4 regions of the Ferdinandcohnia jepli genome follow, and region 2 is predicted to be linked to each of the others. Evidence: riboswitches for the same ligand, from Rfam matches in the RefSeq annotation. Region 2 holds a riboswitch; each other region holds the start of a gene.

Region 1 (8,135 bases), on a different contig from region 2:
CCCTTCCCATCTGTCGTTCGATCGAGTGTTGCGTCATGCATTGCAATAAGCTCGTGATCTTTTGTCATACGTAAATCAATCTCTAAATAATCAACACCATCTTTTGAAGCAAGTTTATAGGCTGTTAGTGTGTGCTCGTTAAACCTATTATTCGCGCCTCTGTGGGCTATTATTATTGGTTCCTCATCATCTGGTTTAGCGAGAACTATAGATGTAAGTGACAAACAAAACATAAGTAGTAATAGAGTAGTTCGTTTGATCATATGCAACCTTTCCTATATCAAAGTTATCTTTCCTATTCTTTGTATCTGACAGATATCTATGCTTGGGAGAAAACAATAAACAGCCTTTTCTCCTGTTGTTCAAAGAGATTAGGCTGTTTTCATGTGATGATAATTGCATATTGGTTGCATGTGTTATTAAATTGGAGTGATTTCTACATCTAAAACTCCAACACTTGGTTGTGCACCTAGTGCCTCAAAGGCCATTCTATGAAGATTAATTTTGTTTAACGGGAAGTTCTTCACCGTATCAACAACCGTGACAATAACTTCATGAGAAGGAACAAAAGAAAGATTTCTTACTTTTAAACGTTGACCGCATTTGAACGGACTTCCTTCAGCAACTGCAACTGTCATATTATTATCATATTTCCAACCAATTTCACATTTGGTTGGTACTCCACCCCAAGTCCAAGATGCCTTACCAATGATTGAATCAGTGTCCCTTGGCTGATACCAATATCCTGTTGGATATGGGACGTAATTATAGGATTGCTGCGGATAAGTAGGATAATAGGTAGTTCTTCCATCAATATATCCGTGACAATAAGGACAGTAGTGACCAGACATTTGATTACTCATTCCTCTTCTTCTCCCCCAAAAGCCGTATTTTACTAATTACTTCGTCTAATTAAATTATGTTATAGACACAGTTCTGGTTACAGTTGAGGAGGAAATAAGAAAAAGCTATTTAACTTTATTCAGCAGAAGTCCCCTACTTCTATAAGTGGGGGATGAATGCAAAAGGAGTATACAATTCAGTCAGTGTTAAAACTCCGACTGAATAAAGTTATAGTCTCCGGCGGATGCCTCGATTTTTAAAAGGAAGTCTTTCGAGCAAGCTCGAAAAAAATCGGGTGCAAATACACCAACGCGAATTTAATTTACTTTTGTCCTTTAAAATTCAACCAACTTAAAAATTCTTCTCCTGAAACATTTTAATCGCTGAGCTCTTCATAACGATATTTAAAATTACAAATCCAAAAATTGCCCCAGCAATTGAGCTAAAGATAAACGATGGTACGAATCCAAACAGTGCGGCTTCCTTGCCCATGATGAGTGTAGCTAATGGATAGCACGCAATAGCCCCTAGTATGCCAGTACCTATTATCTCACCTGTTAAAGCCATTGATAGTTTCTTAGTCTTTGAAAATAGATATGCTGCTAAAAAGGCACCAATCATACTACCTGGAAATGCAAATAATGACCCGGTTCCTAACATATTTCGTAATAGTGATACTGAAAAAGCCTGTAATACTGCATACCCAGGACCAAGGATAACAGCAGATAATACATTAATAAAATGCTGCATAGGAAATACCTTTGTAAAACCAATTGGTATTGAGAACAAATGACTTGTAATCGTTCCAACTGCTACTAGCATTGCTGTAACAGTCATTTTTAACGTTTTATTCATTAGAAATCCTCCTTTTAGTCCATTACTAAGCCGCCATCAACGACTAGATTTTGTCCTGTTACTCCCTTTCCCCATGGAGAGGCAAAGAAGAGTACTGCATTTGCTACATCGGAAGGTGTTGTCACCTGTTGCAATGGTGTCGACGATTTGATTAATTGAAAAACTTCCTCTGATGTTGCTGAACTTGCATCTGTTGTTTTGAGTAGCCCACCCGAGACCATATTAACTGTAATCCCATACGCTCCTAATTCTTTTGCCATGCTACGAGTAAACCCTAATAATGCGGCCTTGCTTGTATTGTAATCATGGTAGGCTACTACAGGGTTTTGAAATAGATTTGTTCCAATTGTGATGATACGACCAAACTTTTCTTCTCTCATATCAGGTAAAGCGGCTTGAGTAGTATGTAATGCACCCCTTACAGCACCCTCAAGCTGTGCTTGATAATCCTCCCATGAGATATCATCAGCGTTTTTCTTAGATATTGGATCAAATTTAAACTGAACTAATGCATTATTAATAACAGTTGTTACGGGTTTATCAAAGTATCGCTTAGCTTCACCAAACATTTGTTGGACTTGTTCTCGATTTCGAATATCTGCTTGAATGGCAATAGCGTTTTCTCCTATTTCTTCCTTCAAAGATAGTGCTTTGTCTTCACTTTGAAAATAATTTATTACTACCTTTGCTCCCTCTTGTGCAAAACCCCGTACAATTTCCCTTCCTAAACCACGTGCTCCTCCTGTTACCAGGACAACCTGATTATGTAGATTCATAGTCAAAACCCCCTAAACTAGTGTAAAGAACAACGCAAAAAAGCCAGGTCCATGTAAAATAGACCTGGCTTAAGTAGCGAGATAAAATTGCTAACTCTAACTCTACTTTCCTACGCCGGTATTACCCGGATCAGGTCCAAAGGGTTAAAAAACAACTGTTTTTCTCTCAGCCCAACCGGGCACCCCTAGTAGTTTGCGAATATTCTTTTTTTAAGTATAACGTGGTTACACAAAGATGTAAAGTAATAATTTGGTAAGGTGCGGTAAGTAAAACTGAGTAATAGTAAAGTTAGTAGTCACTTTACCCCTTTAGTTGCACAAAGAGACAAGCTATGTAAAAATAGATTAAAAGATTACTCTATTCGATCTTTTGAGAAATTTCTGTCGTTATAGGCGGAAATTCGTGTTTTTATTAAATTTATCTAGGGGGAACACTTCATGTTTAAAACAACTTTCTTAGAAGAATTAAAGGAACTTGCTAGTATCCAAGGAACACCTGGTCAAGAAATGAATGTAGTTAGAGCTTTAGTAGAGATGTTCAAGCCTTTTGCCGATAAGGTAGAAGTTGACCATATGGGTAATTTATATGCCTACCTTGAAGGAAATCAGCCTGGTCCAAAATTAATGATTTCCGCTCACTCTGACGAAATAGGCTGTGTTGTTCGAGATATTGACGACCGAGGATTCATTCGAGTTGAACGTACAGGTGGAGTTCTTGAGACACTTCTTATCGGACGTAAAGTAAATGTAAATGGGCACTTTGGCGTAATTGGTGTGAAGGCTGGACATTTACAAACTCCCGAGGAACGTAAAAAAGCACCTAGTATTTATGAATTATATGTCGATGTTGGTGCATCTTCAAAAGCTGAAGTTCTTGAAATGGGAATTGAAATCGGCGACCCAATTACATACATAAGTGAAATTGAGCAATTTACGAATAAAGATTTAATTTGCGGAAAAGCCATTGATAACCGTAGCTGTTGTGTCCTATTAGTGGAGCTATTTAAAACGTTACAAAGCCGTGACTTTAGCGGAACATTAGTTGGTGTTGTGGCTGTTCAAGAAGAAGTTGGATTACGTGGGGCAAAAGTGGCAACCTACAAACTAAATCCAGATTATGCAATCGTCCTTGATACGATACCTTGTGCAGATACTCCAGACAGTCTTGGTAGTGGTTATCCGGTTGGTATCGGTAAAGGACCTGTTATTCCTGCTTTAGCTGGAGGTTCTGTACGTGGTAACATTATGTCACCACAAATGAAAAAACTAATAACGTCTCATGCGAAGAAGCTAGAGATTCCTTATCAACTTGCCGTAATGACAGGAGCAACAACTGATGTAGCAGCTGTTCACATTGAGCGTGAAGGAATTCGTGCTGGGGCCATTACCGTAGCTCGCCGTTATTCCCACTCACCTGTTGAAATGGCAGATCTTAATGATTATGAACAAACGCTAACATTACTCAACTCACTAGTAAAAGACCTCGGAAACTGGGGAGAAATGAGCTTTATATAGTAATATACGGCCTGGCCATGCAGATATATTTTAGTGCAGAGGTTCAGGCCAAAAAAATGCTTATACCAACCTATCATTTCACATACTACTATAGAAATAGAAGCAAAGTTAGGAGCTAACCTAGTGGACAAAGATCGTGAGGAACAAACACAAGAAAATAGTAATGATGAGATGGACTGGGATGCTTTTTTTAAAAGTGACGATGATGAAGAATGGGAAAAAGAAAAAGCAAAAAAGAAAAAACGTAGAAGTCTTATTGTTAAATTAGTTAGTTTGTTACTTGTAGTTTCTATGACCGTTACAGGGTTACAGGTTTGGTTCAATGTATTCAACCTCCCTGCAATCCGCTTTGTTGAGGTTTCAAATCGACTATCAAATCAACATGAGGTAAAAGAATACAGGAAAGCAGTTGTAACGATTGAGTGGGCCGGTGTTAAAGGAACTGGTTTTACAGTGGATTCAAGTGGACTAATAGTAACAAATGAACATGTTGTTAACCATACAAACACTGTAACTGTTCAATATCGATCTGGTGATTCATACACTGGCAAAGTTATTGCAAAGGATGCAAACCTCGATATAGCCATTGTCGATATTGAAGCTACTAACCTCCCTACTCTTGAACTTGATAATGCTGATAAGGATTGGAGTAATGAAAAAATCATGTTTATAGGTAATCCTCTGTCTTTTACTCAAATTGCAAATGAGGGTGAAATAAAAGGAAATGTTGTCTTACGTGATTGGGAAGTTCCTGTTATGATGATTGAAGCACCGATTTATCGCGGAAATAGTGGTAGTCCAGTGATTAACAAGGACGGAAAGGTAATTGGTGTAATTTTTGCGACACTTCCTAATCCGACTATTGAAACGGAAGAAATTGTAGGTCTTGCTGTACCTTCCAGCCACATTCTAAAATTACTCGAAGAAGTTGAATTTAAAACGGAGTAAAAATGCTTTTTAATTTTATCATCTTCGAAAAGAAGTTTGCGTCCCTGCCTTCCTTGGTAAAGGGATTACTTTTTGTTTCTAAACAATGTAAAAATGCCTCGTCGCATATTCTTGACGGTCCAAATCTTTGGTAACAAAAATCATGTTGCATGCAGCAGTTATCAACGGCATTCGTTGGTGGACCACTTCCCCCACATCCTGGTCCGCACCAACGGTATCCAGGCATACAAAAACCAACTCTCCTTCTTTTATACATAGAAAAACCCTTCCTTCTCGGTTTGTTTTTACTAAAATATGAAACACAAGTCGAGAAAGATAGGGCTATTGTAAAATCTGGGTAATTGTTTTAAATACGGTCTATATCTTCAATAACTAACCCTTCTACATGATGCTTAGACATTTCTTTTCGTATCTTCCTGTTTTCTTTCGATTCGAAAAGAATATCAAAATCGTAATCTTCGGGATACAGATCCTCGGCTTTTATATATAGAGAAAGCCTTTTATGATTAAAGAGTAACCTCTCGCCTTTTACCACCACTTCTACTTCACCTTTATCATTAGCTGGTTTGGAGACTATGCCATATTGATCCAAAGAAGGGATATTTACATTATCTCCTCTTTTAAAAATAGACGCCTCGTTTGGTTTCTTTTCAATCTTTCCATGCTTTTGCTTCTGTACATACTTAGCATTCATCGCAAGCTGAGAGCTTAATTCATTGATAGTAAATGGACTAGCGTCTCGATATTCCTTCGTTTCTCCATAGGTGATTTGATGTGCGCGTTCAATTAGGAATGGATGCATTCCCAATTTCAATGCAATCGTAAATGCTTGGCTATCGCCACCTTTACCAATGATAAGGCGGTATGTCGGTTTTAATGTGCTCGCATCAAACTCCATAGAGCCGTTCTCAAAGCCTTCTCTGTTTTCAGCATATGTTTTAATTTCACTATAATGAGTTGTCGCAAGAAGCGTTGCCCCTTTTTGATACAGTTCTTCAAGAATTGAAGTTGCAAGTCCCATTCCTTCTGCAGGATCTGTACCTGCCCCTAGTTCATCTAATAATACAAGTGAATGTGGCGTCGTTTCTTTTAATATCTCAATAATGTTTTTAATTCGTGATGAAAACGTACTAAGAGATTGCTCAATACTCTGGCCATCCCCAATATCAACGAGAATTTTATCATAGATTGCAATTTCACTACCTTCATCTGCTGGAATATGCATACCTGATTGTGCCATTAGAGTCAGTAACCCTACCGTTTTTACCGTTACCGTTTTTCCTCCTGTATTTGGACCTGTGATGACTAAGGCATCATAGTCTTCCCCAATCGTAAAATTCAGTGGAACTGCCGGTGCACCTAATAGTGGGTGTCTTACATTCTTTAGACGAATAGTATGATGCTCATTTATTTGTGGAGCAATCCCTCCTATTATTTGGCTGTATTTAGCTTTGGCAAAAATAACATCATATTGAATCATCGTTTCAACAGCTATTTTTATTTCATGCTCGTGTTTTTCGACCAAACCAGTTAATTGTGTTAAGATACGATGCTCCTCTGCCTCCTCTTGCATTTTTAACAAATTAATGTCTTCCTGTAGATAACCTATCTCTTCTGGCTCCATAAATAGAGTCGCACCTGAAGCAGATGTATCAAGTACAGTTCCTTTGATTTGTTTTCGATATTCTTTCTTTACAGAGATAACGTATCTCCCGTTTCGTTCACTGACAAGATTGTCTTGGAGATACTTGCTGTTCTTGGATGATTTAACAAATTGCTCTATTTTTGCTTTTAATCGTTCTTCTTGGATACTGATTTGTTTTCTCGTTTTCAATAATTCTTTACTTGCGTAGTCGTCAACTCTTCCATGGCGGATACAACGCGCAATCTCATCTGCCAAATCTTTTAAGTCAAAAAGAGAATATACATAGGTTGAGATAATAGGTGCTGCATATTCCTTATCACTCATAAATCTTTTAAGTCTTTCGATACAAACTAAGAAATCACATAGATTCATTAAATGATCTGGCCGTAATGTCACTGCTTTATGCATGCTAGTTAATAGATATTTAATATCCTTTAACGTATGAATCGGTACACTTGTGCTAATTTCCAATACCTTTTTCGCTTCACTTACCTCATTTAACCAAGCAACAATTTGCCTCTTCGTACGAGAAGGTGTTATAGATTCAATTTTTTCTTTTCCTAGTTCTGAAATGCAATATGTTGCGATTTCGTCTTTAATATCAGTAAATTGTAGAACTTCGATGGTTTGTGAATTCAATGGAATTCCTCCTAATGTGTTTTTGGTTTTACACACGTGCGAGGAAACGTAAGAACAGGAGTACATACTCATTTTTAAGAAGGTTTCTCTAAAAACCTTGTATAAAATAAAAACCGCAAGAGAACACATTGGTTCTGTTGCGGTCAAAAAGTCATCATATACAATGAAACATTCGTAAGGATAAATCCGTACAAACATACTTCATTCGTAGAAGGAGTCGGCGCAAACCTTTGTTCTTAACATTTCACGATCCGAAAATTGGGTATAACAAATAAACATCTGCTATAAAGCAATTTTTTCAGACTCGCACGTATAAAGTTACGTTTTAGTTAAGAACTGCACCCTTCATAAAATAAACCCCTTTACTTGGAAGATACCATTATTATAGCACCAAAAAATCAAATGTATATAGACAATTTTCTATTTTTTTACTCTAAATGTATTTACTTCCTTCTCTTATACTCAATTTCGGTAAATTGTTTAGTTGAATGAAGCTGCGGACTGATTCTGGATTAGTTTTCGAATACTCTCTTAACGCCCAGCCAATGGCCTTTTGAATAAAGAATTCTTTACTTGCTGCATTTGCAAGTATGTAACGATATAAAAGCTCTGCGTCTGTACGTACTTTATACTTAAGTTGAAAAAGTATTGATGAACGGGATAACCATATATGGTCACCGTATGCCCACCCTTCAATATATTCCGCAATTACTTCAGGTGTTTCTTTTGCAACCTTACCTACTAAATGTGGTGCAAGCACATCCACTGTATCCCACCAAGATTTGGTTGTAATAAGGTTTTCTAGAAATGGTAAGTGTTCTTTATTAATCTTTTTTATCGATTTTTGCATATAATCGAGGGCTGCATTTTGATATTCTCGCTCATCTTTTTCCCATAAAAGCTCTACAAAAGAG
Region 2 (8,135 bases):
AGTGTACGACTCCACGTATACTGATTGTTTGGACGATAGTAGGTATCATATAGTAGTCTGATAGTAAAAAAGCTCCCTGTGTAATCACATTATTACTCGGAGGACAATCAAATAAAATATAATCATAGTCTTTCTCAATATTACTCGTTTGGAAAAATTGCTGTAGGACCACTAAGTCTTCAAATTCGTTCTTTAGCCTTGCAGCTATTTGATCAAGGCCACCATTTTTATAAAAGATATTGGAGGGTATAAAGTGGATTAGTTCAGCGGTTTGTTTTATTAATTTTGTAGTAGGAATGTTGTACTCCAAATACGGAAATCTTTTAAATTGGTGCCACATATCATAAATAAAATTAAGGCTCTCGTCTTCTTCAAGTTCATCAAGTGTCTTATCAATCCTTGTTAAGCAGATTTCACTCAGTGAGCACTGTGGATCAAGGTCAATTAATAATACTTTTTTGTTTGCTTCAGCAAGATGTAAGGCAATCTGATAAATACTTGTTGTCTTTCCAACGCCACCTTTATAGTTTCCAACAAATATCTTCTTCGCCTCTCCCATTTTTAACCCCCTCATTTTATATTCAATAAAATGTATTAGAAAAATAGGAAAATATTCTTAGAATTGCACAAGGCGCCCGCCTAACGGCGACAAGCATAAGACGAAATGGCTGGAAGGTTGATCTTTAACCTTCCTGACAGATTGGCTAGACCAAAGAACCGATGGCGCCTGGAGCTAGACACCAAACTTAGTTGTAGATTACAAACCTGTTAAAAAGGAAAAAGCAAATGTCAATAAGCAATGGTATGCTTTTAGATTGGTTTGCTAGTTAAAAGCATACGAAGCTTCCATTTTTAAGGAAAAAGCTTTCGAAGTTAATACAGGTTGAAAACTGGCTAGGCGCTGAGCAAAACAGCAATATTTTATGCTTTCTTATCTCTTAAAATAAAAAGCTGGTAAAGGCAAAATACCTTTACCAGCTTTTTTTAAACAAAAGACATTGGGGTTAATGCATAACAATGATTGAGTGGCCCGCTTCCCTTTCCAAGGTCAAGACCAGCCTCCAATGCTCCTGAAATGTACCTTTTTGCTTCTCGGATACTTGTTTTACTATCAAAACCTTTTGCTAGATTACATGCAATTGCAGATGAAAGAGTACAGCCTGTTCCATGTGTGTTAGGATTGTCTACTCTGTTTCCTGGAAACCAAATGAATTCTCCACTGCTATATAAAAGATCATCCGCTGTATCTTCAAGGTGGCCACCTTTTATTAAAATATTGCCTTGGTAGCCTTGAGATATTTTTACTGCTGCTTCCTGCATGTCTTCCTTCGTGCGAATTTGAATACCACAGAGTGCTTCTGCTTCATGGATATTTGGTGTAATAATGGTTGCTAGTGGTATTAGCTTAGTAATGAGCGCATCCATCGCTGTTTCACTGAGTAACCGGCTGCCACTTGTGGAAATCATAACTGGGTCAACCACGATGTTTTTAGCTTTGTACTCCTCAAGCTTTTCAACAATTTTCAAAATAATTCCAGGGGAAGAAACCATCCCTATTTTCACACTATCAGGATATATATCAGTCATAATGCAGTCCAGCTGTTGCCCGACAAAATCGGGAGTACAGTCTACTACCCCAAATACTCCTGTTGTATTTTGAGCAGTAAGCGCAGTTATTGCGCTCATGGCATACATATTATGTGCCGTAATGGTCTTAATATCTGCTTGAATCCCCGCTCCTCCACTACAATCAGAGCCTGCAATTGTTAAAACTTTTTTCATTTTGGCAGCCTCTCCTTTTCTTGAGTCATTTTTGTAGACAGGTCACGCAACACCTTACATGACCTTGCTATATCAGGCTTTGCAAAAATCGCTGAAACTACTGCAACTCCATCAACACCAGATCCGTTTAATTCATGGATATTGGTTTCGTTAATTCCACCAATTGCAACAACCGGAATTGACACAGCTTGACAGATATCTTGAACCATCTTGAACGTCATTGGAGTAGCGTCGTGCTTCGTTCCTGTTGGAAAAACAGAGCCGACACCAAGATAATCGGCACCAGATTGTTCGGCTTCGATGGCTTGCTCTACAGTTTGAGTAGAAACTCCGAGGATTTTATCAAGTCCAATCATGCTTCTCACAGTTGCCACAGGTAAATCTTCTTGCCCAACATGTACTCCATCTGCTCCACTCGCAAGCGCTATTTCAACATTGTCGTTAATCACAAAAGGCACTTTATATGTATCTGTTAGCTTCTTAATCTCTAAAGCTTCCTGTAAAAACGAATCATAATCTAGCGCTTTTTCACGTAACTGAACAAATGTTACGCCACCTTTAAGAGCTTCCTCTACTTGTTCAATTAGTGTTTGGTTTCCTGTCCACGCTCGGTCTGTTACTGCATATAAAAGCATATCTTTTTTATCTACCTTCAATTTTCATCCCGCCTTGTAATAATGTTTGATCTAGCTTGCTCATATAATCGATGAGGAACATTCGGAATGAAGAAGTCCCACCCTCAGTTGCTGAGACTCTATCAAAGGCGAGTTCACCACAAAGTCCCAGCGCACTAACTGCAGCTGCGGTACTCGGAAGGATTTCATTAGGATTCGCTCCACAGTATGCTCCTACAACAGCCGTAAGCATACATCCAGAACCTGTGATTTTAGCCATCATCGGGTGCCCATTTCTGATTACATATGCATTTTCTTCATTCGCAACAATATCAATCGCACCGGTTATTGCTACTACTGCTTTCGTTTGTGCACTAGCTGCTTTTGCAAATTGAATTGCTTCTGCCAGATTTTCTTCTGTCACTACATCTTCAGCTGCAGCATCGACTCCCTTTGTATTTCCGCTACCGGCATAGACAGTCTTAATCTCAGACATATTCCCGCGAATTACAGAGTATTTCACCTCTTCAAGCAGCTTGTAAACTGTTTGTGTTCGAAGTGTTGATGCTCCTGCCCCTACTGGATCTAAAATGACTGGATGACCTAATTCGTTCGCTTTTTTACCAGCAAGAATCATAGATTCTACTGTTCTTTCATTAAGCGTTCCTATATTGATTACGAGGCTACTACAAATACTTGTAATCTCCTCCACTTCCTTACTGTCATCAGCCATAATCGGTGAACCCCCACAGGCTAACACTATATTAGCGACATCATTCACGGTCACATAGTTCGTAATCGTATGTACAAGTGGCGTTTTCTTTCTAACATTTTCTACGATTTGTTCAAACAAGTTCATCTCTCCTTTTTGATAGTTGGATGTTTGCGAAGTTGGGAAAATAAAAAACGGCATACCCATAAGGATATGCCGCATGTATACACATACTAAATAAACTCCCTACGTTGGCATTATCCAAATCAGGTTCACGGGTCTAAGCTACATTTCGCTTACTCTCAGCCTGCAGGTGCAAGCTCCCCTTACTTTGATTAAATTTTTAAACAATTCAAGTATAACATAGATTTTGGGTTTGTAACTCTTAATAGTTACTAAACTTCCATCTCCAATGGGACTTCACATGTCCCATTTCTATAATGATTGCTCCATCTTTTCCAATTGTGAACCTACAAATTTTTCGAGTGCCACGAATGTTTTTTCTTCAAAAGGTGATTGTAAGTTCCCTTCCTTAAGAAGTTCTAGGAAGGATTTACTTCCTCCTATTTTACAAAGCCTGACATATGTTTCCCATGCTTTTTCAAAATTCTCATTTGACATACGCCAAAATTCAAGAGCACAAACCTGTGCGAGCACATAATCTAATAGATAAAATGGTACTTCGTAGATATGGATGACTTCTTGCCAAATGCCTCCTTCAACCAAGTAAGGTATCCCATCATGATCTCGATAAGGCAAATATTTTTTCTCTATTTCAGACCACAATTGTCGTCTTTCCTCTGGTGTTAAGTCAGGGTTCGCATAGACTTCATGTTGAAACTCATCACCTGCACATAGTCTTGGCATTTTCACGATACTGTCAGCTAAATGAACAAACTTATGTTTTTCTGCATCCTCTTTAAAAAAGTAATCCAACCAAGGATACACGAAAAACTCCATGCTCATCGAAAAAATTTCGGAGGCCTCCATGGTTGGGAAGAAATATTCAGGCTGCTCTTGAACTTGTAATGCATTATACGCCTGGAAAGCATGCCCTACCTCATGTACAAGGACCCTAATATCGTTAGAAGTTCCATTGAAATTAGCAAACACATAAGGGGCTTTTTGCTTCCATAAGAAGGTGCAGTAGCCAGTGTATGCTTTACCAGGTTTGTGAACTAAATCGAATAATTCACGTTCTGTCATTTCGTCATAAAAGCGTTTTGTTTCTAAAGATAATTCACTGTACAATTTCCTTCCTTGTTCGATGATCCATTCTGGGTCACCTTTTGGTATAGGGTTTCCTTCGAGAAACTGTACCTTTTCATCGTAAATCTTTACGTTTTCTACTCCGATTCTTTTCCCATGGTTTTCTACAATCTTAGATGCAAGTGGAACAATATGAGTCAGCACGTTTTCTCGGAATACCCGTGCTGCTTCTGCATCCCAATCAGAGCGATTCCAACGAAGGTAAGCTAATTCAGTGAAATTGCTAAACCCAAGTTCCTTTGCAATTCTAGTTCTAACCTTAACCAGGTCATCGAATAGCTTATCGAATTCTTCTTGATTTTTTGAAAAGAATTCATATTTTGCTTCAGTGGCCTGTTTCCTAACAGTTCGACTTGAGTTGCTGATAATATATTTATCAATCTGTGCTAACGATTTTTCTTCCCCCTCAAATAAAACCTTAGCATTTGCAATTAATTTCTGATAATTACTTGTTAAGCGGTTCTCCTCTGCAAGCAGGTCCATCACAACTTCGGAAATCGTCTTTACCTTTGATTCCGCAATATGAAACAGTTGCTTACCAAATCGTTTTTCTAATTCTGCTTTAAAAGGCGTTTCTACCAAAGCCCGATAATAATCAGCTTCTACATTTTCGTATTCTGGACCAAAGGTATTAAAAAACTCGTATTCTTTCTCATAAAAAGGGTCTGTAGTATCTAACGTGTGCCGAATATGAGCAATCATTTGAGCGGAATCATATTCTTCTCGAAACTTATTTATTTTTTTAATTGTACTTATTTGTTGTTCTGCATTGGCAGCTTCTTGAAATGATTTTATTAATTGTTTCATTTGCGCTTTTACATTTTCAATCGAAGGCCTTTCATATGTAAAATCTTTAAACTTCATAACTCTTCCCCCTTTTTATAAACCGACTAACCAGTTTATTTAATTTTACCACCTATGATAAGATTTTCCAATATTAATTTTCCATAAAAAAAAAGCGAATGTAAAAAATCCGCTTTATCCGCTCATATAAAGTAATCTTCACTCAATGTGCCCTGCTCAACCTCAACAATTTCCCTACTTTACCTCTAATTTTTGAATAGTTTAAGATGGCTGTTAACACTAGTAATTCCGCAAGCAATCCGATTGATTGGGCAAATGCACCAATTACTCCATTCCAACTTACAGACACCTTTACACCAATGAACAAAATAATAAACGTAATTACTAGATTCGTAGACTGTGAAAATATGGTCACTTTTGTTTGGCGTTGAAGCATTAATAAGCCATTTAAATAGTCAACAAATGGGAACACAATTGCTAAAATCATAAAGATTTGTAACGCTTCTAACGTTGCATCAAACAAACGCCCACTAACCCCCATCATCCTTTCAAGGAAGAAGGTCCCTGCACTTGTATAACAGATGATTGAAAGGACAACAACTGGTAAGAAGCTAATAAAGAGCGTAAATCGTTTTACCATTGATTCATGGCCCTTGTAAAAGTTAATAACGATTTGATGTGTATATGAAAGATAACTAATTGCTAACTGGGTAATACTGAATGCAATTGTATAACTAGCAATGGCTAACTCGATATTATCTGTTTTACCTAAGTAGATATTAATCACAGGTCCAATCAGTACAGTCACAATGGAGGAAAGCATCAATGGACTATAAAAACGGAAAATTTGTGATTTTGAGTTAATCTGCTCAGAGCTTTTTTCCGGCATTTTTTTCACGAGAGATCTTGCTTCTATAAAGCTCATTACAAATTCAACCATCATACCAATTAGGAAAATGTAAGCCCCTGTTTTTGCAGTAATCGTTCCTGTATTTATAAACATCAATGAAACAACATACATAACAGCCAGGCGAATTAGCATCCCAATTGTCAGCCATTTTGTTTGACGATTATAAATAATGATTCCATGATACAAACAACGAAGCCCTGAAAAGATCGTCACATACATAGCAATTTGATAGGTAGCTTTTACTTGAGGAACAATATCTTTATTTGCTCCAAATATTTTTAAAAAGATAAAATCTCCTATAGGTGTAAACGCAATTACGGTTGTAAAAGCCACAATAATACCAATTGTATAATATGAAAACAGCTTCATTTTTTGGAATGACTCTCTATCTCGCACCATGGTTGAGCAGGTTTGACGGAGAATAACCGCTAATCGCTCTGTAATTGTGTGCAGACTCATTGCAATCGCATAAGTCGCAATAATAACCTCCGAATGAGCCCCCCGGGCTAGAGTACTGTTAATAATTAAATGGGATAATGTCACAAGACTTGCCGAAAACCCTAACGGAATAAAAAACAACAACAAGGTCTTCATCGATACAGTCTCATTTTTCATGCTAGCACCTTCTGATTTTGGAACATCAGCCCGTTACCCCATTGGGACATGGGGACAGGTCCGTTGTCCCATTTTTAGTTAAAAAACAAAACTTCGAAACTCGAAATATCCTCTCTATCTTATAAGATGTCAGCAATTTTCACAAGCACATTTTAAAAAAGATGGGATACAGGGACCTGTATCATTAAACGACATTTGTTCTACGAATAGTTGTCCTATTTCGGTAACACTTGCATATAGATTTATAGAGAGTTAGTGTTCGTGTAAAGGAGTGTACCACTTTGGAAAAATTCGTTGCTCTATTAGGTTTACTGTTTATCATATTTGTTATTGGAGTAATCGAGTCTGACGATGTAATCCATTATAAAAATGCCATAGTTGTTTCTGATTTGCCTGCAAACGAGGAAGTTAATGCGCCTGTTGAAGAAGATGAAGCTCTTGAAGGACTAATCCCAACTCTAGAAATGGAGTTAGTCGATAAAGAAGTGATTGCTGGGAATACAGTTGAAACTTACCGCGAGTATGAGGTTTACCGTAATGAGGATGATGAGGTAATTAAAAAAGTACCAACGGATAACTATGAGTATTTGGAATACTGGAGATAAACCAAAGGAGATAAACCCTACTATGGGCTTATCTCCTTTTTTAACAGCTTTCTACTAATCTTGTAAAAATACGTTTAGCCGGTTCGTTCCCATTAACCGCTAGCGCCTCTGGATGCCACTGAACTCCAACCACGAATTTATGTGCAGTACTTTCGATTGCCTCTATAACCCCATCAGATGCAACTCCGGATACGATAAGAGGCTCAGGTACATTTCTGACCGCCTGGTGATGATACGTATTCACCTTAAATTGCTCTTCCCCAACAATTTCAGCTAGTAAGCTATTTTCGGTAGTTTTAACGAAATGAGCAAGATGATATCGAGTTGCTTTTTGAGAATGCTGGAGTAACTGATTATTTATTTGTGTATAGATATCCTGGTACATATCTCCTCCAACCGCAATATTTAAAATTTGGATACCCCGACAAATCGCAAGTATTGGCTTATCAACTTGAAGCACTTTCTGAATAATCGCTATCTCAAAGCTATCTCTACCAGGTGAAATTGTGCCAAGCTTAGGATGCGGCTCCTCACCAAACAATGTTGGATCAATGTCGCCTCCACCTGTAACAACAAGGCCGTCAATTTTCTCAACAATTTGCTCCACATCATTATCTAACCCAATCGGTAAAACTACCGGTATTCCTCCCGCCTGTATGACAGCCTGAACATAATCGTTCGAAAGACTATGCTTATAATCTAACTCGACATGTGATGTAACACCTATAATTGGTTTTTTCATCGTATATTCCCCCTACCTTTCCATTTTAATTTCCTCAATAAAATCGGCCAACGAAAACAGAACGTTTCCCTCTCTACCAACC
Region 3 (8,135 bases), on a different contig from region 2:
TATTTCAGGTTTATCAGTACTAGGTAGCCATAAGGCATGTTGTAGTTCGTCTTCACTTTCGAGAGTGATTTTAACTTGTTCTCCAACTCCTACTTTAATTTCAGCAGGTTCAAAAACATAGTCTTCTGGGTTTGGACCAGTCTTTGCTATAACTACATATTCTTTCATATCACTTTGCTTAATGCTTTTTATATTGGTTTTTTCATCACCCTTTGCTTCATCTGAATTAGCACATGCTATTAAAGTTGAAGAAATAAGTATGACAAGAAAAGCCATAACCATAGTTTTTTTCATGGATATCCCCCTAAGATGCATATTTTATGGAAGAGTTTATCATATCATAACTATATTTAAGAAACAGTACCCTAAAGAGAGAATATGAGATTCAACTTGCTAATAAGAAGTGGTTATGCTATAATTTTTTTCTGTGAGTAATTGAAAAATATTGCTCCTTGCCCTTATTGATAAGGGCCGTTAGACCAAAAGGAGGTGAACGTGATGAGAAAATACGAAGTTATGTATATCATCCGTCCAAACATTGATGATGAAGCGAAAAAAGCTTTAGTTGAGCGTTTTAATGGCGTTTTAACTGACAATGGTGCGGAGATTACAAACGTAAAAGAATGGGGTAAGCGTCGTTTAGCTTATGAAATCAATGATTTCCGCGATGGTTACTACATGATTCTTAACGTAATGTCAAACGCTGAAGCTGTTAACGAATTCGATCGTTTAGCTAAGATCAACGAAGACATTATCCGTCATATCATTGTTAAAGAAGAAGAATAATTTTAACTTTTAAAGAGCGTATGCTCTGTTTTGAATATCCTGTAAAGGAGTGGTTCTGATGATGAATCGCGTAGTTCTCGTAGGGAGACTTACGAAGGATCCTGAATTACGATATACCCCAAGTGGAGTAGCTGTTGCAACCTTCACACTAGCGGTGAATCGAACATTCACGAATCAACAAGGCGAACGTGAAGCTGACTTCATAAATTGTGTGATTTGGCGCCGACCAGCAGAAAATGTCGCTAACTTCCTTAAAAAAGGCAGCTTAGCTGGTGTTGATGGTCGTCTTCAAACAAGAAGTTATGAAGGCCAGGATGGTAAACGTGTATATGTTACTGAGGTAGTTGCAGAAAGTGTTCAATTCCTTGAACCTAGAACTGCAAATGACCAACAACGCAGTGGTGGAGGAAACTTTGGTGGCGGCTATGGTGGAAACCAAGGCGGAAGCCAGGGTGGCAATCAAGGTCAAGGCGGTTATTCTCCATACGGACAAAATCAGAACCCACAACGTAATAATAACAATCAAGGCTTTACAAGAGTAGACGAAGATCCATTTGCTAATGATGGACAACCAATTGACATTTCAGATGATGATCTGCCGTTCTAACTTGTAAATTTGATTCGGATAAAAAGTAAGAGGAAGGAGGAGAATATAAATGGCTGGTGGACGTAAAGGTGGACGTGCAAAACGTCGTAAGGTGTGTTATTTCACTGCAAACGGTATTTCACGCATCGATTATAAAGATGTAGATTTACTTAAAAAATTCGTTTCAGAGCGTGGTAAAATTTTACCTCGTCGTGTAACTGGTACTAGCGCAAAATACCAACGTAAATTAACTGTTGCTATTAAGCGTGCTCGCCAAATGGCATTATTACCATATGTTGCAGGTGAATAGTAGATAAGTAAGCGATGGCTATAACAGCTATCGCTTTTTTGTTGTTTAGGAAATTATAAAATTTTATGATGTTGATAACTTGAAAAAAGTTATCCAAGTCCAGCTTCAGCGCCTGTCGGGGCTGACCAAGGCGCTTGCGCTTTGGTCTTTGTTTTTTATCTATAGTGCAATAGCTTGAGGCTTCTATAAATGAAGGTAAAAAAAGCCCCTAAAGCAAAGTAGGGGCCTTGTATTAAACGGTTTGCTTTAAAACAAAGAATCTCGGTGAAGATAATATTAACAATGACATAATGATTGAACAAAATACAAAAGCACCAATCATAGTTATTCCATTCGCAGTTAATGAGAACCAAACTGCTTCAAAGCCTTTTAATTGTTCGGCAAAGAAAATAAACCCTGATACAAAATGCCAGAAATAACGTGCAATACTTCCAATTAAGATAGCAAAGATAATGAGGACAAGTGACTTGCCTTTATTACCATCTTTTAAGTTTTTTTGTACACTATTTTTAAATAGACCAGCAAATCCAATAAATGAAAATGCTAAGAAATAATCGATAGCACCCTGAACAGGGTGAATAATCCATGGATCAAACACAATTTGTAAAAGTCCCCATAAGAAGCCTGAAAGAACTCCAATTTTAAAACCCCATCTAAGTGCGACAATAAACACTGGTATCATGGCGAATGATATAGAGATGGAAGGACCAAAATCTATAGATGGAATTAGGTCCAATAATAAAGCTAATGCCGCAAAAATTGCCGCCTCAATCATTGCTTGTAATCTACTATTTCTCATAAAAAAACCTCCTATATGGTGTGTGTAATAAACAAAACGCACCGCATAGGAGAACAACTTTAAAAAAGGTAGTAGTTCTCAATAATTCCACATCCCTACGCTAGAATTAACTAACAGGTTCAAAGGGTCAGAACGAAAAATCGTTCACTCTCAGCATTGTGCTCCCCTAGTGGTTACGTTTACTTATTTACTACTATCATAATAGAAAATAGGGAAAAGTAAAGGGAAAATATCATTTTCTTGATAATCTCATAATCGCAAAAGTTGAACACTTACCGCTAAGTCTTTACAATAGAAGGAGATTTTAAGAAGTATTTTCATGCAAATATTGTTCTTAGTTATTAGAGGTGAAAAGGTGAAAAACACGAAGATATTAACAGAGGGTTCAATGCTGATTGCCGTGTATTGTGTACTCTTACTTGTTTCTTTATATGTACCCATACTAGGCTCCTTGATTGCATTTCTACTACCTATCCCATTTATCCTTATTACCGTAAGACACGGAGTTAAACAGAGTGTATTATTTTTAGTAATAGGGTTTTTATTATCAGGATTACTTGGGTCAATTTTAGGGATTGCACACACACTGATGTTTGGGGTTGCTGGTATTGTAATAGGCGAGTTAATTAGGAGAGAGAGAAACGGTATTGAGCTATTTCTAGGTGCAACTTTATCCTATCTTGCTTCAATCTTTATTATGTACATAGCTATAATTGGAGTATTTCAAATTGATGTAATTGAAATGTTAACTGAGGGTTCAAGAGAATCCTTTGAAATGGCAGAGGAGATCGTCCAGGCAACAGGTACAGATGCTAACACAGATATCATTTTCCAATTAGAAGAATCACTTGAAATGATGCAGTACTTAATTCCAAGTTTATTTGTTTTTCTAGCAATGATTTCGGGTTTTATTACAGTTTTGGCCATTCATCCAATTCTAAAAAGACTTCGGGTACAAATGAATCCATTTCCTCCTTTTAGGGATATTTCGTTTCCTAAAAGCATCATATGGTATTATCTACTTATTTTATTAGTAAGTTTTATGGAATTAGAAAAAGGTTCTTTTGCTTATACTGCATTTCTTAACTTCTTTTTTATCTTGCAGTTATTCATGGTGATACAAGGGTTGTCATTTATCTATTTTTATTGTCATCAAAAGAAAATTTCCAAGGCAATCCCAATTGTTATAACCATTCTTACACCATTTCTTCTTTATATTATTCGAATCTTAGGTATAATTGATTTAGGATTCCAGTTGCGAGATAGAGTGAACCAAAAGAAGTAAAACAAAGCTTTAGGAGCTGAAAATTAGATGCCAGACTTTTACAGAAGGAAATTATTTCGCTACCCTATTTATGCGTTACTTATTATTACAGCATTACTAATTGCATTTCTTTTTTATTTTCAATGGGTGATTGGGTTAGCATGTTTTCTGCTCCTTGGATTAGTCGTTTTTTATATGTACAAAGCAGATTTATTATTAAATAAGGAGATGGAGCAATATATTTCAACACTTTCTTATCGTTTGAAGAAAGTTGGGGAAGAGGCGTTAATGGAAATGCCTATTGGTATACTGCTCTATAACGATGAATATGAGATTGAGTGGGCCAATCCTTATTTGTCATCATGTCTTGATGCTGATACATTAGTGGGCCGTTCTTTATACGATGTAGGTGAAGCTATTGTGCCATTAATTAAACAAGAGGTTGAAAGTGAAACCATATCATTACACGAACAAAAGTTTAAGGTGATTATCAAACGCGAAGAGCGCCTTATGTACTTTTTCGATGTAACTGAGCAAATTGAGATTGAACAGCTCTATGAAGCAGAGCGTACGGTGTTAGGTGTAATTTATTTAGACAATTATGACGAAGTTACACAAGGTATGGATGACCAACGAAAAAGTGCATTAAATAGCCAAGTGACTTCAATACTTAATAATTGGGCAAATGAAAATGGTGTGTTTTTAAAAAGAACATCTTCTGAACGATTCATTGCTGTGTTGAACGAAGATATATTAACTCAATTAGAAAAAACCAAATTTACCATTTTAGATGATGTGCGTGAAAATACCGCAAAGGACAGCGTTCCTCTTACGTTAAGTATAGGTATTGGTGTAGGGGTACCAACGCTACCGGAGTTGGGTGTAGCGGCACAATCAAGCTTAGATCTAGCATTGGGTAGAGGAGGAGACCAAGTAGCTATTAAACTTCCGAACGGAAAGGTTAAATTTTACGGCGGAAAAACCAATCCAATGGAAAAGCGTACTAGAGTCCGTGCTCGTGTTATTTCTCATGCTCTAAAGGAAATTGTAACAGAAAGTGATAAAGTCATTATAATGGGCCATAAATACCCTGATATGGACGCTATAGGAGCAGCAATGGGAATATTGAAGGTTGCTCAGATGAATCATAAAGACGGTTATATTGTATTAAATTTAAATGAAATTGATTCGGGTGTAGGTCGACTTTTAGAAGAAGTAAAGGAAAATTCAGAGCTATGGTCGTTTTTTATTACACCAGAACAAGCTCTTGAAATCGCCTCTAACGACACTTTACTAGTTGTGGTGGATACTCATAAACCATCAATGGTAATTGAAGAAAAGCTTTTATCGAAGATTGATAAAGTAGTTGTTATTGACCATCACCGTAGGGGAGAAGAATTTATTCAGTCACCGCTATTGGTGTATATGGAACCATATGCATCTTCAACTGCAGAGTTAGTCACAGAATTACTTGAGTATCAACCGAAGAGAAAGAAAATTGATATGTTAGAGGCAACAGCTCTATTAGCGGGAATAATCGTAGATACAAAGAGCTTTACATTACGAACTGGTTCAAGAACATTTGATGCTGCTTCCTATTTACGAGCACAGGGTGCAGATACAGTACTAGTTCAGAAATTCTTAAAGGAAAACATGGAGCACTTTAAAAAGCGGGCTAAGATTATTGAGACAGCTTATATATATAAAGATGGAATTGCAATTGCAAAGGGCACTCAAGCAGAGACATTTGACCAAGTAATGATTGCTCAAGCAGCGGATGCGTTATTAACTATGAATGACGTAATTGCTTCCTTTGTTATCTCTATGCGTCATGATTTACAAATTGGGATAAGTGCAAGGTCTTTAGGAGATGTCAATGTCCAGATAATCATGGAAGGCTTAGGCGGTGGAGGTCACCTGACCAACGCTGCAACCCAGCTAGAAAATACTACGATTGATGAAGCAGAACAAAAGTTAGTAGAGGTTATTGACGAGTATTTAGGAGGTAGGAAATAATGAAAGTAATTTTTTTAAAGGATGTAAAAGGAAAAGGTAAAAAAGGAGAAGTGAAAAATGTATCAGACGGATACGCTCATAACTTCTTACTCAAGCAAAACTTAGCGATTGAAGCAACGCCTGCAAACATGAAATCTCTAGAGGCGAAGAAGAATAAGGAATCAAAAGAGGCAGCAGAAGAACTTGAGCAATCTAAGAAATTAAAAGAAAGGCTTGAGAGTTTAACGGTTGAGTTATCTGCTAAATCTGGCGAGGGTGGACGTTTATTTGGATCAGTAACAAGCAAGCAAATTGCAGATGAACTTTCAAAAAAACACGGGATTAAAATAGATAAGCGCAAATTTGATCTTCCAGATGGTATTCGTGCGCTCGGTTTTACAAATGTACCGGTCAAATTACACCCAGAGGTTATTGCTACAGTTAAGGTTCAGGTTAAAGAACAGTAATTTCCATTGAAAAAATATATGAAAAAGGTAGAATGAGAATGTGGTTTTGTATTAGTACAAGATCACATTTTTTGCTTTTACTTACATTTAATAATTGAAAAATACAACTAAAATGAGTTACATTCCGGTCGTATATGTTCTTAGTGTTTTTATATTGGAAATTATGTGAAGATAGATATAATAGATTAATAGATAGAATAACTTTACTGATTAAAAAGGGAGTGGAGAATATATGAGTGATATTTTTGCTGACCGTATTCCTCCGCAAAATATTGAAGCAGAGCAGGCTGTTTTGGGAGCAATTTTTCTTGAACCTAGCTCATTAACTCTAGCTTCAGAGCTACTAATTCCAGAAGACTTTTATCGAGTAGCACATCAAAAGATTTTTAACGCAATGCTTACGCTTAATGATAAAGGTGAACCGGTTGACCTTGTAACAGTTACTTCTGAGTTAGCTGATGCAAAAATTCTGGAGGAAGTTGGCGGAGTTTCTTATTTAAGTGATTTAGCAAATTCTGTCCCAACTGCTGCAAACATAGAGTATTATGCAAAAATCATCGAAGAGAAGTCCATTCTGCGCCGTCTTATTCGTACTGCAACAACGATTGCGACGGATGGTTATTCACGGGAAGATGAAGTAGAAGCTCTCTTAAGTGAGGCAGAAAAAAATATTATGGAGGTCGCCAACCGTAAAAACGCTGGCGCATTCCAAAATATTAAGGATGTTCTTGTACAAACGTATGATAATATAGAAACTCTTCATAACCGTGTTGGTGATATAACCGGTATACCAACAGGGTTCGCAGAGCTTGACCGTATGACTGCAGGATTCCAGCGAAATGATTTAATCATTGTTGGTGCTCGTCCATCTGTTGGTAAGACTGCATTTGCACTTAATATCGCACAGAACGTAGCAACCAAGACAGATGAAAATGTTGCGATTTTTAGTCTAGAGATGGGTGCAGAACAGCTTGTAATGAGGATGCTGTGTGCGGAAGGGAATATTAATGCACAAAACCTACGTACAGGTTCATTAACACCAGAGGACTGGAGCAAGCTAACAATGGCGATGGGAAGCTTATCTAATTCTGGTATATATATCGATGATACACCTGGGGTTCGGATAGGTGAAATTCGTTCTAAATGCCGTAGACTTAAACAAGAAGTTGGATTAGGAATGATTCTAATTGATTACCTACAGTTAATTCAAGGTGACGGTAGAAGTGGCGAGAACCGCCAACAAGAGGTTTCGGAAATCTCTCGTTCATTAAAGGCATTAGCCCGTGAATTAAAAGTTCCAGTAATTGCACTTTCTCAGCTTTCTCGTGGAGTAGAGCAACGTCAAGATAAACGTCCAATGATGTCTGATATTCGTGAATCGGGAAGTATCGAGCAGGATGCTGATATTGTAGCATTCTTGTATCGTGATGATTACTATGATAAGGAATCTGAGAATAAAAACATCATCGAAATCATAATTGCAAAACAGCGTAACGGTCCTGTAGGAACAGTTTCGCTTGCATTTGTTAAAGAATATAATAAATTCGTAAATCTTGAACGAAGGTTTGATGATACAGGAATGCCACCGGGTGCGTAACAGGTAACATAGATAACTACAGAATTGGGTAAAATGACGAGTAGCACAGCTACTCTTTTTTTTATATAATCTCACTAACTTAAACCGAACAAATAGATAAACTTTATATTTTAATGTTCGTGTTTTGTTGACTATGTAAACGTAAGTTGGTAGAATTATCTTGTTTGATATGTGAATTGATTGAAATATTGATACATAAATACCCTGGAGGTGCATTGAAATGTCATCAGTAGTAGTAGTTGGAACTCAATGGGGAGATGAGGGAAAAGGGAAAATTACCGACTTCCTTTCAGAAAATGCAGAGGTTATTGCTAGATATCAAGGTGGAAAC
Region 4 (8,135 bases), on a different contig from region 2:
TTTGAGGCAATTCGAAATCTGGCTACTTTTGCAACAAGGAGAGTGTTTTGGGCCCATAACTATGCCGTTGTAATCAATGAAGATGTCGCCAGGGAAAAGGGGATTGCAGATATTATTGACTTTTTCACGCGCAATCCAGAGCTAAGGATGAGAACCTGGGTCCTCGTAACTCCTAACAATGCTAGTGAAGTCGTTTCCACAATTACCGGCCTTGAAGTTATACCAGGAGAGGCATTGGATAAATTATTTAGATTTACTGATATATCTGCCCAAGCACCTAGGACGCAAATGATTGATCTACAGTCTGCCTACTTAAGTGAAAGCTCTGAACCAGTTTTAGCAAGGGTACGCTTAACAGAAAGAGGAGTGTCTAATAAAAAACCAGGCCAGGCTGGTGCGTATAAGCAAGTAGAGCTGGCAGGTGCTGGAGTATTCAAAAAGGATAAGTTAGTTGGCATTATCAAACCGGATGAAGTAAGAGGGCTACTCCCGTTCGTAGAAAGTTTAGAATCAGGTATTGTTGCGTTATCATGTCCAAATAATCCTCCAAAAAGAATAAGTGTGGAGCTTAGAAAGCAGACCTTTGATGTTACACCTTCTTATCGTAATCAAACACCATCATTTCTTGTGAAAATGCACACCTTCGCTAGTGTTGTTGAAGCGGGCTGTCCTTTTAGCTTGGCTGATGGAAAAAGCATTAAGAAACTTGAAACAGAACTTGAAGAGACATTGAAAAATGAATTAACAAAAGTTGTAAAGCTAGCACAAGAAGATTATCAATCTGATTTTCTTGAACTAGGAAAGGTTTTTAATAATAAGTATCCAAGTGAATGGAAAGAGATAAAGGATAACTGGGAAGAAAAATTTACTCAAGCGAAAGTAGAAATTCAAGTAATTGCTGAATTAAATGATTCTGCCCTATTATATAGGCCCACAAAACGAGGGGTAACAGGTGATAAGGAATGAGAGTACAAATTACAAATGGTATGTTTATGGCGATTATCATAAATTTGGTCTATGCCAAAGCCATTGGTTTAACACAAGGATCGATGGCCCGTGAGATTGGTAGTGATATGTGGATAGCAACTGCACTATCTACTTTTCAGGGTGCTCTTTTTATGCTTCTTACTGTACTTATTATTAGGAGATTACCTCAATCAGATTTAATAGAACAAAGTGCTGTACTGGGAGGAAAATGGTTTAGTAAAGTTATAAGTCTGCTGCTTTTTGTATTCTTTATTGGTGCTTTTGGTGCGGTTATGACAACGTTTGTTTATCATTTAAAAGATTATTTTTTACCTGATGCACCGATCTTACTATTTATCATTGTTCCATTTTTAATAGGTGTCTATGGAATTATGTTTGGGTTAGAGGTTATCGGAAGGATGGCAGTCATAGGCATTTTATCGATACTTGCACTAAATATTTTACTGCTTCTGGGGTCATTATCGAACTTTGATATCCGCGAATTGTTACCTGTATTTCGTTCAGGTGTAGGAGAAACACTTTGGGCAAGCCGTCATAACAATACGGACTGGGCTATGGCAACAATGATGGCTGCACTCATTTTACCTAATGTAAAGAATCCAAAAACATGGGGTAAATCAGGCGTTGCAGGGATTGGATATGGCGGGGCTTTTGTGTTAATGTGGCCGATTCTAGAAGCGGGCGTACTATCTGCAGAAGTAACAGGCAATTATATAATCTCTTGTATGCAAATGGCTAGAAGTGCAGAAATAGGGTTGTTTATTCATAGATATGAAATGATTATGATTGCATTTTTCGCTCTTTCTTCGATTACACAAATTCTAATGACACTACTCTGTGCATCCATATCGTTTCAACGTCTATTTAATCTAAAAGATTATCGACCTGTTATTATTCCTGTAGGCATTATATTATGTGCCTATAGTTATTGGCTTGTCTTTGATCATCATCGCGCAATTATGATTATGGAGAATCAGTGGGTACTAGTAGCTTCTGTTATTTCCATTTTTGTACCTGGATTTGTTTGGACTTTAGGCATAATAAGAAAGAAAAAGCTATTGCATAAAAGATTTGAAGAAGGATTATAAAAATGTTAGGATAACTATGAAAAGTGAATAGTAGTTTACCACTAGGGGTGCCTTTAAGCATAAAAGCAAAAGGCTGAGATTGAGGATTGTTCGTACATGACCTTAAGACTCTTAGAACCTGATCTGGATTATACCAGCGTAGGGAAGTGGGCAGGCCAATACATACCTTTAGTTTCTTTGAGTTGTATTCTAAAATTAGCCACCTTCTTTACGTTGTGTAGAGGAGGTGGTTTTTTAATTGATTTTTTACAAGTGGAATTGTTGAATCTTAATAAATAAATACAGTAGGAGGAGAAACATAATGAAATTTTCACAAGAAATTCGTTTAGCAGCAGATTCAATTTGGAAAGCGAGCTTTAACCATCCCTTTGTTAAAGGTATCGGGGATGGAACTTTGTCTTTAGAGTCTTTCCGCTATTATGTCTTACAAGATTCATATTACCTTTCACATTTTGCAAAAATACAATCATTAGGTGCAGCAAAAGCTGAAGACTTACATACAACTAATCTCTTTGCTGTTCATGCTCAAGGAACCTATGAAGCAGAATTATCACTACATGAAAACTTCTCGAGACAGCTGAAGATCAATCAACAAGAAATTACAGAGTTTAACCCAGCCCCAACAGCATATGCCTACACCTCCCACCTATATAGGGCAGCTTATACAGGGCATTTAGGTGATATAGTTGCAGCACTATTACCATGCTATTGGCTGTATTACGAAATTGGAGAACAGCTAAAAGATTGCCAACCATCTCAACCAATTTATCAGGAATGGATTTCGGCATACGGTGGAGCTTGGTTCAAAACGCTAGTTGAGGAACAAATTAAATTGATTGACGAATTAGCAGAGAGAGTAACAGAAAATGACCGTGCTAGAATGAAAGAGCATTTTATAATTAGTAGTCAATATGAATACGCCTTTTGGGAAATGGCGTATACACATGAGAATTGGCCAGTAAAGTTGAAATCGACTATAAAATAGCCACTATAGAACCAAACAACTACAAAAATAGGAAGCCAATATGATACCATAGACCTCAGACATGTAGTATTCAATAATATGAATACTAGACAATGGAAGGAATGAGAACGGTTGAGTGAACGATATTCTCGACATGAAATATTTGCTCCAATTGGGGTTGAGGGTCAGACAAAGATAAGAAATAAGCATGCCTTGGTAGTAGGTGCAGGTGCTCTTGGAACAGGAAGCGCCGAGGCACTTGTGCGTGCCGGCATAGGTAAGCTTACGATTGTAGATAGAGACTATGTAGAGTGGAGTAATCTACAGCGACAACAGCTTTATGCGGAATCGGATGCTAGGAATCGTTTGCCAAAGGCAATTGCAGCCAAAGAGCGTTTACAACTAGTGAATTCAGAGGTTGATATTAATGCTTATGTAATGGATGTAGGCGTTGAAGAGATTCAAGAACTCATCCAGAAAGTCGATATCATCATAGATGCAACTGATAACTTTGATACGAGAATGCTCGTAAATGATGCATCTCAAAAATACAATATCCCTTGGATTTACGGAGCATGTGTCGGAAGTTACGGGATAAGTTATACCATTTTACCTGGCCAAACTCCTTGTCTCAATTGTTTGCTTGAGACAGTGCCGATTGGAGGATTAACCTGCGATACGGCAGGAATTATTAGTCCTGCGGTACAAATGGTGGTTGCCTACCAAGTAACAGAAGCATTAAAAATCTTAGTTGAAGATATCGGGTCACTTCGTGGAAAATTAGTTTCCTTTGATCTTTGGAAAAATCAGTATACAGCAATTAAGGTAGACAAAGTAAAAAAGGATAGTTGTCTCTCATGTGGTACGGATAGAACCTATCCATACTTATCATTTGAAAATCAAACCAAATCAGCCGTGTTATGTGGAAGAGATTCAGTACAAATAAGACCATCAGAAAGAATTGAACGTAATTTAGATGAATTAGCTACACTTTTAAAGACACATGGAGGAATTGTAGAGCAAAACCCATTTTTACTGTCTTTTACAATCGGTAAAAACAGGCTCGTCATTTTTAAGGATGGCCGAGTGCTGGTTCACGGGACAAAGGACATTGCAGAAGCGAAAACTCTATACCACAGATATTTGGGGTAATCGAAAAATAGGTAATTATCAAAAAAGTAGTAATTGACAAAAATATGTCCACGGTGGTAATCTAACTAAGTATTAAAATTACTAGTAAATGGAAAGGGAGGGTATCGAAATGAAAAATGTATTGATTTTACCAATCACAAAGTTAAATAGTTTCGTGACCTTTCCTTTGTTTAATTATAGTAGATAAACATTTTCCTACTACATTTATACACTTTTAACCAAAAGTACAGGTCACTTTTAATACGTGACGTGTGCTTTTATGCTTTTTTAGGGCATATCGCTGTTTCGTGTGGTATGTCCTTTTTGCGTGGTTTCAAATTGGGTACAACAATCTACCAGATTGTTTGCTATAAAAAATTTTAAGGAGGAACACAAAATGAGGGGATTTGTAGTAAGTGGAATTAAATATGTCGGAGATCCAGAAAGCGGCTAGTAGAAATTGTAGACATGAAGGGAGATAACAGCTATGTTTTCGGTATTATTTAAATTAGGTTGGTTTTTTAAACAGCATTGGAAGAGATATACAGTTGCAATTATCCTGTTAATACTCGTTGGGATTCTGGAGATTATTCCACCAAAGATAATTGGAGTTGCAATTGATGAAATTCATATTGGGACATTAACCCAGGATAAGATTGTTCAATATCTACTTTTTTTATTAGGATTAATGGTCCTTATATATGGAGTCACATATGTCTGGATGTACCAATTATTCGGAGGAGCATATGTAGTAGAAAGAATTCTCCGTGGTCGGTTTATGAGACATTTATTAAAAATGAAACCAGGTTTCTATGAAAAAAATAGAACCGGGGACTTAATGGCTCGTGCCACTAACGATTTGAAGTCTGTTTCTCAAACAGCAGGTTTTGGTATTTTAACACTAATTGACTCAAGTATTTTTATGTTAACAATACTTTTTACGATGGGATTCTTAATTAGTTGGAAGCTTACATTAGCATCCTTAATACCGCTACCTATCATGGCTATGGTCATGAATGTGTATGGTAAGAAAATTCATGAACGATTTATGGAGGCGCAGGATGCGTTTGGAACTCTAAACGATCAGGTACTTGAATCAATAGCCGGTATTCGAGTTGTCCGTGCATATGTCCAAGAAAAAGCTGATCAACAAAGATTTCATAACTTAACTGAAGATGTGTTTGAAAAGAATATAAAGGTAGCTAAGATAGATGCTCTATTTGACCCAACGATGAAAATTCTAGTAGGAATAAGTTATCTTATCGGGTTAGGCTATGGTGCTTTTTTAGTATTTCATAATGAAATTACCTTAGGTGAATTAGTTTCATTTAATGTGTATCTAGGTATGATGATTTGGCCAATGTTTGCAATTGGGGAGCTAATCAACATTATGCAACGAGGAAATGCTTCATTAGATAGGGTAAATGAAACACTTTCCTATCAAGCAGATGTCGTTGAACACGCAAATCCTGTAAAGGTAGATATTCCAAAGCGTATTGAGTTTCATAATGTGACGTTCCAGTATCCAACTTCAACGGTAAAAAATTTAGAAAATGTATCTATTACAATTGAAAAAGGTGGCACCCTAGGAGTAGTCGGGAAAACCGGCAGTGGAAAAACAACGCTGGTAAAACAATTGCTAAGGGAGTATCCGGTTGGGCAAGGAGAATTACTAATCTCTGGAGTACCAATTGACCGAATTTCAATTAAAGATTTACATGGGTGGATTGGATATGTTCCACAGGATCATGTTCTGTTCTCCAGGACTGTTCGTGAAAACATCTTATTTGGTAAAAAAGATGCATCAGAGGCTGAGTTGGAAAAGGCAATTGAATTAGCAGCATTTCGAAAGGATTTAACTATGCTTCCTGACGGCCTTCAAACACTTGTAGGCGAAAAAGGTGTTGCTTTATCTGGTGGACAAAAGCAAAGAATTTCGATTGCAAGAGCATTGCTAGTGGATCCGGAAATTTTAATTCTAGATGACTCTTTATCAGCTGTTGATGCAAAGACAGAAACAAAGATTATTGAGAATATTAGACGTGAACGTTCTGGAAAAACAACGATTATCACTACTCATCGTTTATCAGCAGTTGAGCATGCCGATTGGATTGTTGTTCTAGATGAAGGTCAAATTATTGAAGAAGGAAGCCATGAAGATTTACTGGCACTAAACGGTTGGTACAATGAACAATTTATACGTCAACAAGTAGAAGAAATGACAGAAAGTGGGGTGTCTGCATGAACGTAGGTAAGAGACTCGTTTCTTATGCACTCCTATATAAAAAGATTATTATCTCAGCATTATTGATGCTATCCATAGCGGTAGCAGCTGAGTTAACTGGCCCATTTATCGCAAAAATAATGATCGATGACCATATCCTTGGTATTGAAAATACCTGGTATGAAACATCCGAAAGTCAAGACGCGGTGAACTACAATAATACCTGGTATAAGCGTTCAGACAACTTTACTGGTGGTGAAGAAAAAGGGAATGAAGCACGTATCCTTCAGGTTGGCCGTTCTTATTATTTTTTAAATAATAATATTGAATTTGATGGAGAGCGAAAAGCTACCAACGATGGTATTGAAATCAGTCGAAATGGGAAAACAGCTTCTTATGCTGCTGAAAAGTTATCAGTTGATGAACTTGTCAGGTTCTATCGTCCAGAAGTTCCAAAGTTAATAAAACTAATTGCAATCTACTTTGGATTATTAGTTATTGCATCCATTTTTCATTACGGACAACGATATTTATTACAAACGTCGTCAAATCGCATCATACAAAAAATGCGGGAAGATGTATTTGGTCAAATTCAACGTCTTCCAATTCAATTCTTTGATAACTTGCCGGCAGGTAAAGTAGTATCAAGAATCACGAATGATACAGAAGCAATTCGCGACCTTTATGTAACAGTGCTTGCAAACTTCTTCTCAAGTGCAATTTATATGACTGGTATTTTCATAGCACTATTTTTACTAGAGGTAAAACTAGCTTTAATTTGTTTAGTTTTAGTTCCAATATTAGTTATTTGGATCAAGGTGTATCGGAAATTTGCATCCAAGTACAATCACAAAATTCGCTCACTATTAAGTGAAATAAACGGAATGATTAATGAGTCCATTCAAGGTATGACAATTATTCAAGCCTTTAAGCGACAAGAAGAATCTAAAAAAGAATTTGAAGCAATGAACGAAACCCATTTTTCTTATCAAAATAAGCTTCTGAGCTTAAATGCGTTAACATCGCACAACCTGGTAGGCGTTTTACGGAACCTTGCATTTGTAGCTTTGATTTGGTATTTCGGGGGAGCAGCGCTCAGTGCAGATAGCGTGATTTCGTTAGGTGTTCTTTATGCGTTTGTAGATTATTTAAATCGTCTTTTCCAACCAATTACCGGCATGGTAAACCAGCTTGCTCTACTTGAGCAGTCCCTGGTTGCAGGTGAGCGAGTGTTTAAATTACTTGATACAAAAGGTATTGATGTATATGAAGATGAAATGCCACGATATAAGGGAAATGTTGAGTTTAAACATGTAAACTTTGGTTATAAAGAAGGCGAGTATGTCCTAAAAGATATCTCGTTTGAAGCAAAACAAGGAGAAACGGTAGCACTAGTGGGTCATACAGGATCTGGAAAAAGTTCAATCATGAACCTATTATTCCGTTTTTATGACATCCAAGAAGGTAAAATTACGATTGATGGATTGAATATAAACGACATACCTAAGCAACAACTCAGAAAGCATATGGGGATTGTTTTACAGGATCCATACCTTTTTACAGGAACTATTGCATCAAATGTAAGCTTAGATGACCCATCCATTTCTCGTGAAAAGGTGGAAAAGGCATTAAGTGATGTCGGGGCAGATCAGTTATTAAAAAGCCTACCAAACGGCTATGATGAGCCTGTTATTGAAAAAGGTAGTACTCTATCATCAGGCCAACGTCAATTAATTTCCTT

The links. Region 2 has a riboswitch for thiamine pyrophosphate ahead of thiM (hydroxyethylthiazole kinase). Riboswitches for the same ligand answer to the same signal wherever they lie in the genome.
Positions count from the first base shown of each region.
Region 1: it holds a riboswitch for thiamine pyrophosphate, as region 2 does, so the genes downstream of both, AB3M96_RS18350 (3-oxoacyl-ACP reductase) here and thiM (hydroxyethylthiazole kinase) in region 2, are expected to answer to the same signal.
Region 3: it holds a riboswitch for thiamine pyrophosphate, as region 2 does, so the genes downstream of both, thiT (energy-coupled thiamine transporter ThiT) here and thiM (hydroxyethylthiazole kinase) in region 2, are expected to answer to the same signal.
Region 4: it holds a riboswitch for thiamine pyrophosphate, as region 2 does, so the genes downstream of both, tenA (thiaminase II) here and thiM (hydroxyethylthiazole kinase) in region 2, are expected to answer to the same signal.

Region 1 covers NZ_JBFOKR010000018.1:20,462-28,596, forward strand. Annotated here, with positions in the region: gene AB3M96_RS18335 (glycerophosphodiester phosphodiesterase) at 1-263, opposite strand, end outside; gene AB3M96_RS18340 (RlpA-like double-psi beta-barrel domain-containing protein) at 420-863, opposite strand; gene thiW (energy coupling factor transporter S component ThiW) at 1,195-1,698, opposite strand; gene AB3M96_RS18350 (3-oxoacyl-ACP reductase) at 1,713-2,474, opposite strand; TPP riboswitch at 2,565-2,671, opposite strand; gene AB3M96_RS18355 (M42 family metallopeptidase) at 2,913-3,989, shown strand; gene AB3M96_RS18360 (S1C family serine protease) at 4,113-4,937, shown strand; gene AB3M96_RS18365 (Parvovirus coat protein VP1-like protein) at 4,924-5,163, opposite strand; gene AB3M96_RS18370 (hypothetical protein) at 5,087-5,278, shown strand; gene AB3M96_RS18375 (endonuclease MutS2) at 5,284-7,221, opposite strand; gene AB3M96_RS18380 (DNA alkylation repair protein) at 7,655-8,135, opposite strand, start outside.
Region 2 covers NZ_JBFOKR010000003.1:138,240-146,374, reverse strand. Annotated here, with positions in the region: gene AB3M96_RS04250 (ParA family protein) at 1-559, opposite strand, end outside; gene thiD (bifunctional hydroxymethylpyrimidine kinase/phosphomethylpyrimidine kinase) at 985-1,782, opposite strand; gene thiE (thiamine phosphate synthase) at 1,779-2,438, opposite strand; gene thiM (hydroxyethylthiazole kinase) at 2,425-3,255, opposite strand; TPP riboswitch at 3,334-3,445, opposite strand; gene AB3M96_RS04230 (M3 family oligoendopeptidase) at 3,544-5,241, opposite strand; gene AB3M96_RS04225 (multi antimicrobial extrusion protein MatE) at 5,384-6,706, opposite strand; gene AB3M96_RS04220 (hypothetical protein) at 6,988-7,311, shown strand; gene AB3M96_RS04215 (gamma-glutamyl-gamma-aminobutyrate hydrolase family protein) at 7,352-8,053, opposite strand; gene AB3M96_RS04210 (DmpA family aminopeptidase) at 8,066-8,135, opposite strand, start outside.
Region 3 covers NZ_JBFOKR010000035.1:224-8,358, forward strand. Annotated here, with positions in the region: gene AB3M96_RS23025 (cupredoxin domain-containing protein) at 1-294, opposite strand, end outside; gene rpsF (30S ribosomal protein S6) at 499-786, shown strand; gene ssb (single-stranded DNA-binding protein) at 845-1,393, shown strand; gene rpsR (30S ribosomal protein S18) at 1,443-1,682, shown strand; gene thiT (energy-coupled thiamine transporter ThiT) at 1,915-2,481, opposite strand; TPP riboswitch at 2,557-2,659, opposite strand; gene AB3M96_RS23050 (YybS family protein) at 2,801-3,766, shown strand; gene AB3M96_RS23055 (DHH family phosphoesterase) at 3,794-5,761, shown strand; gene rplI (50S ribosomal protein L9) at 5,761-6,207, shown strand; gene dnaB (replicative DNA helicase) at 6,440-7,804, shown strand; gene AB3M96_RS23070 (adenylosuccinate synthase) at 8,025-8,135, shown strand, end outside.
Region 4 covers NZ_JBFOKR010000005.1:212,521-220,655, forward strand. Annotated here, with positions in the region: gene AB3M96_RS07220 (Ger(x)C family spore germination protein) at 1-966, shown strand, start outside; gene AB3M96_RS07225 (GerAB/ArcD/ProY family transporter) at 963-2,075, shown strand; TPP riboswitch at 2,109-2,237, shown strand; gene tenA (thiaminase II) at 2,377-3,060, shown strand; gene AB3M96_RS07235 (thiazole biosynthesis adenylyltransferase ThiF) at 3,172-4,191, shown strand; gene AB3M96_RS07240 (ABC transporter ATP-binding protein) at 4,658-6,415, shown strand; gene AB3M96_RS07245 (ABC transporter ATP-binding protein) at 6,412-8,135, shown strand, end outside.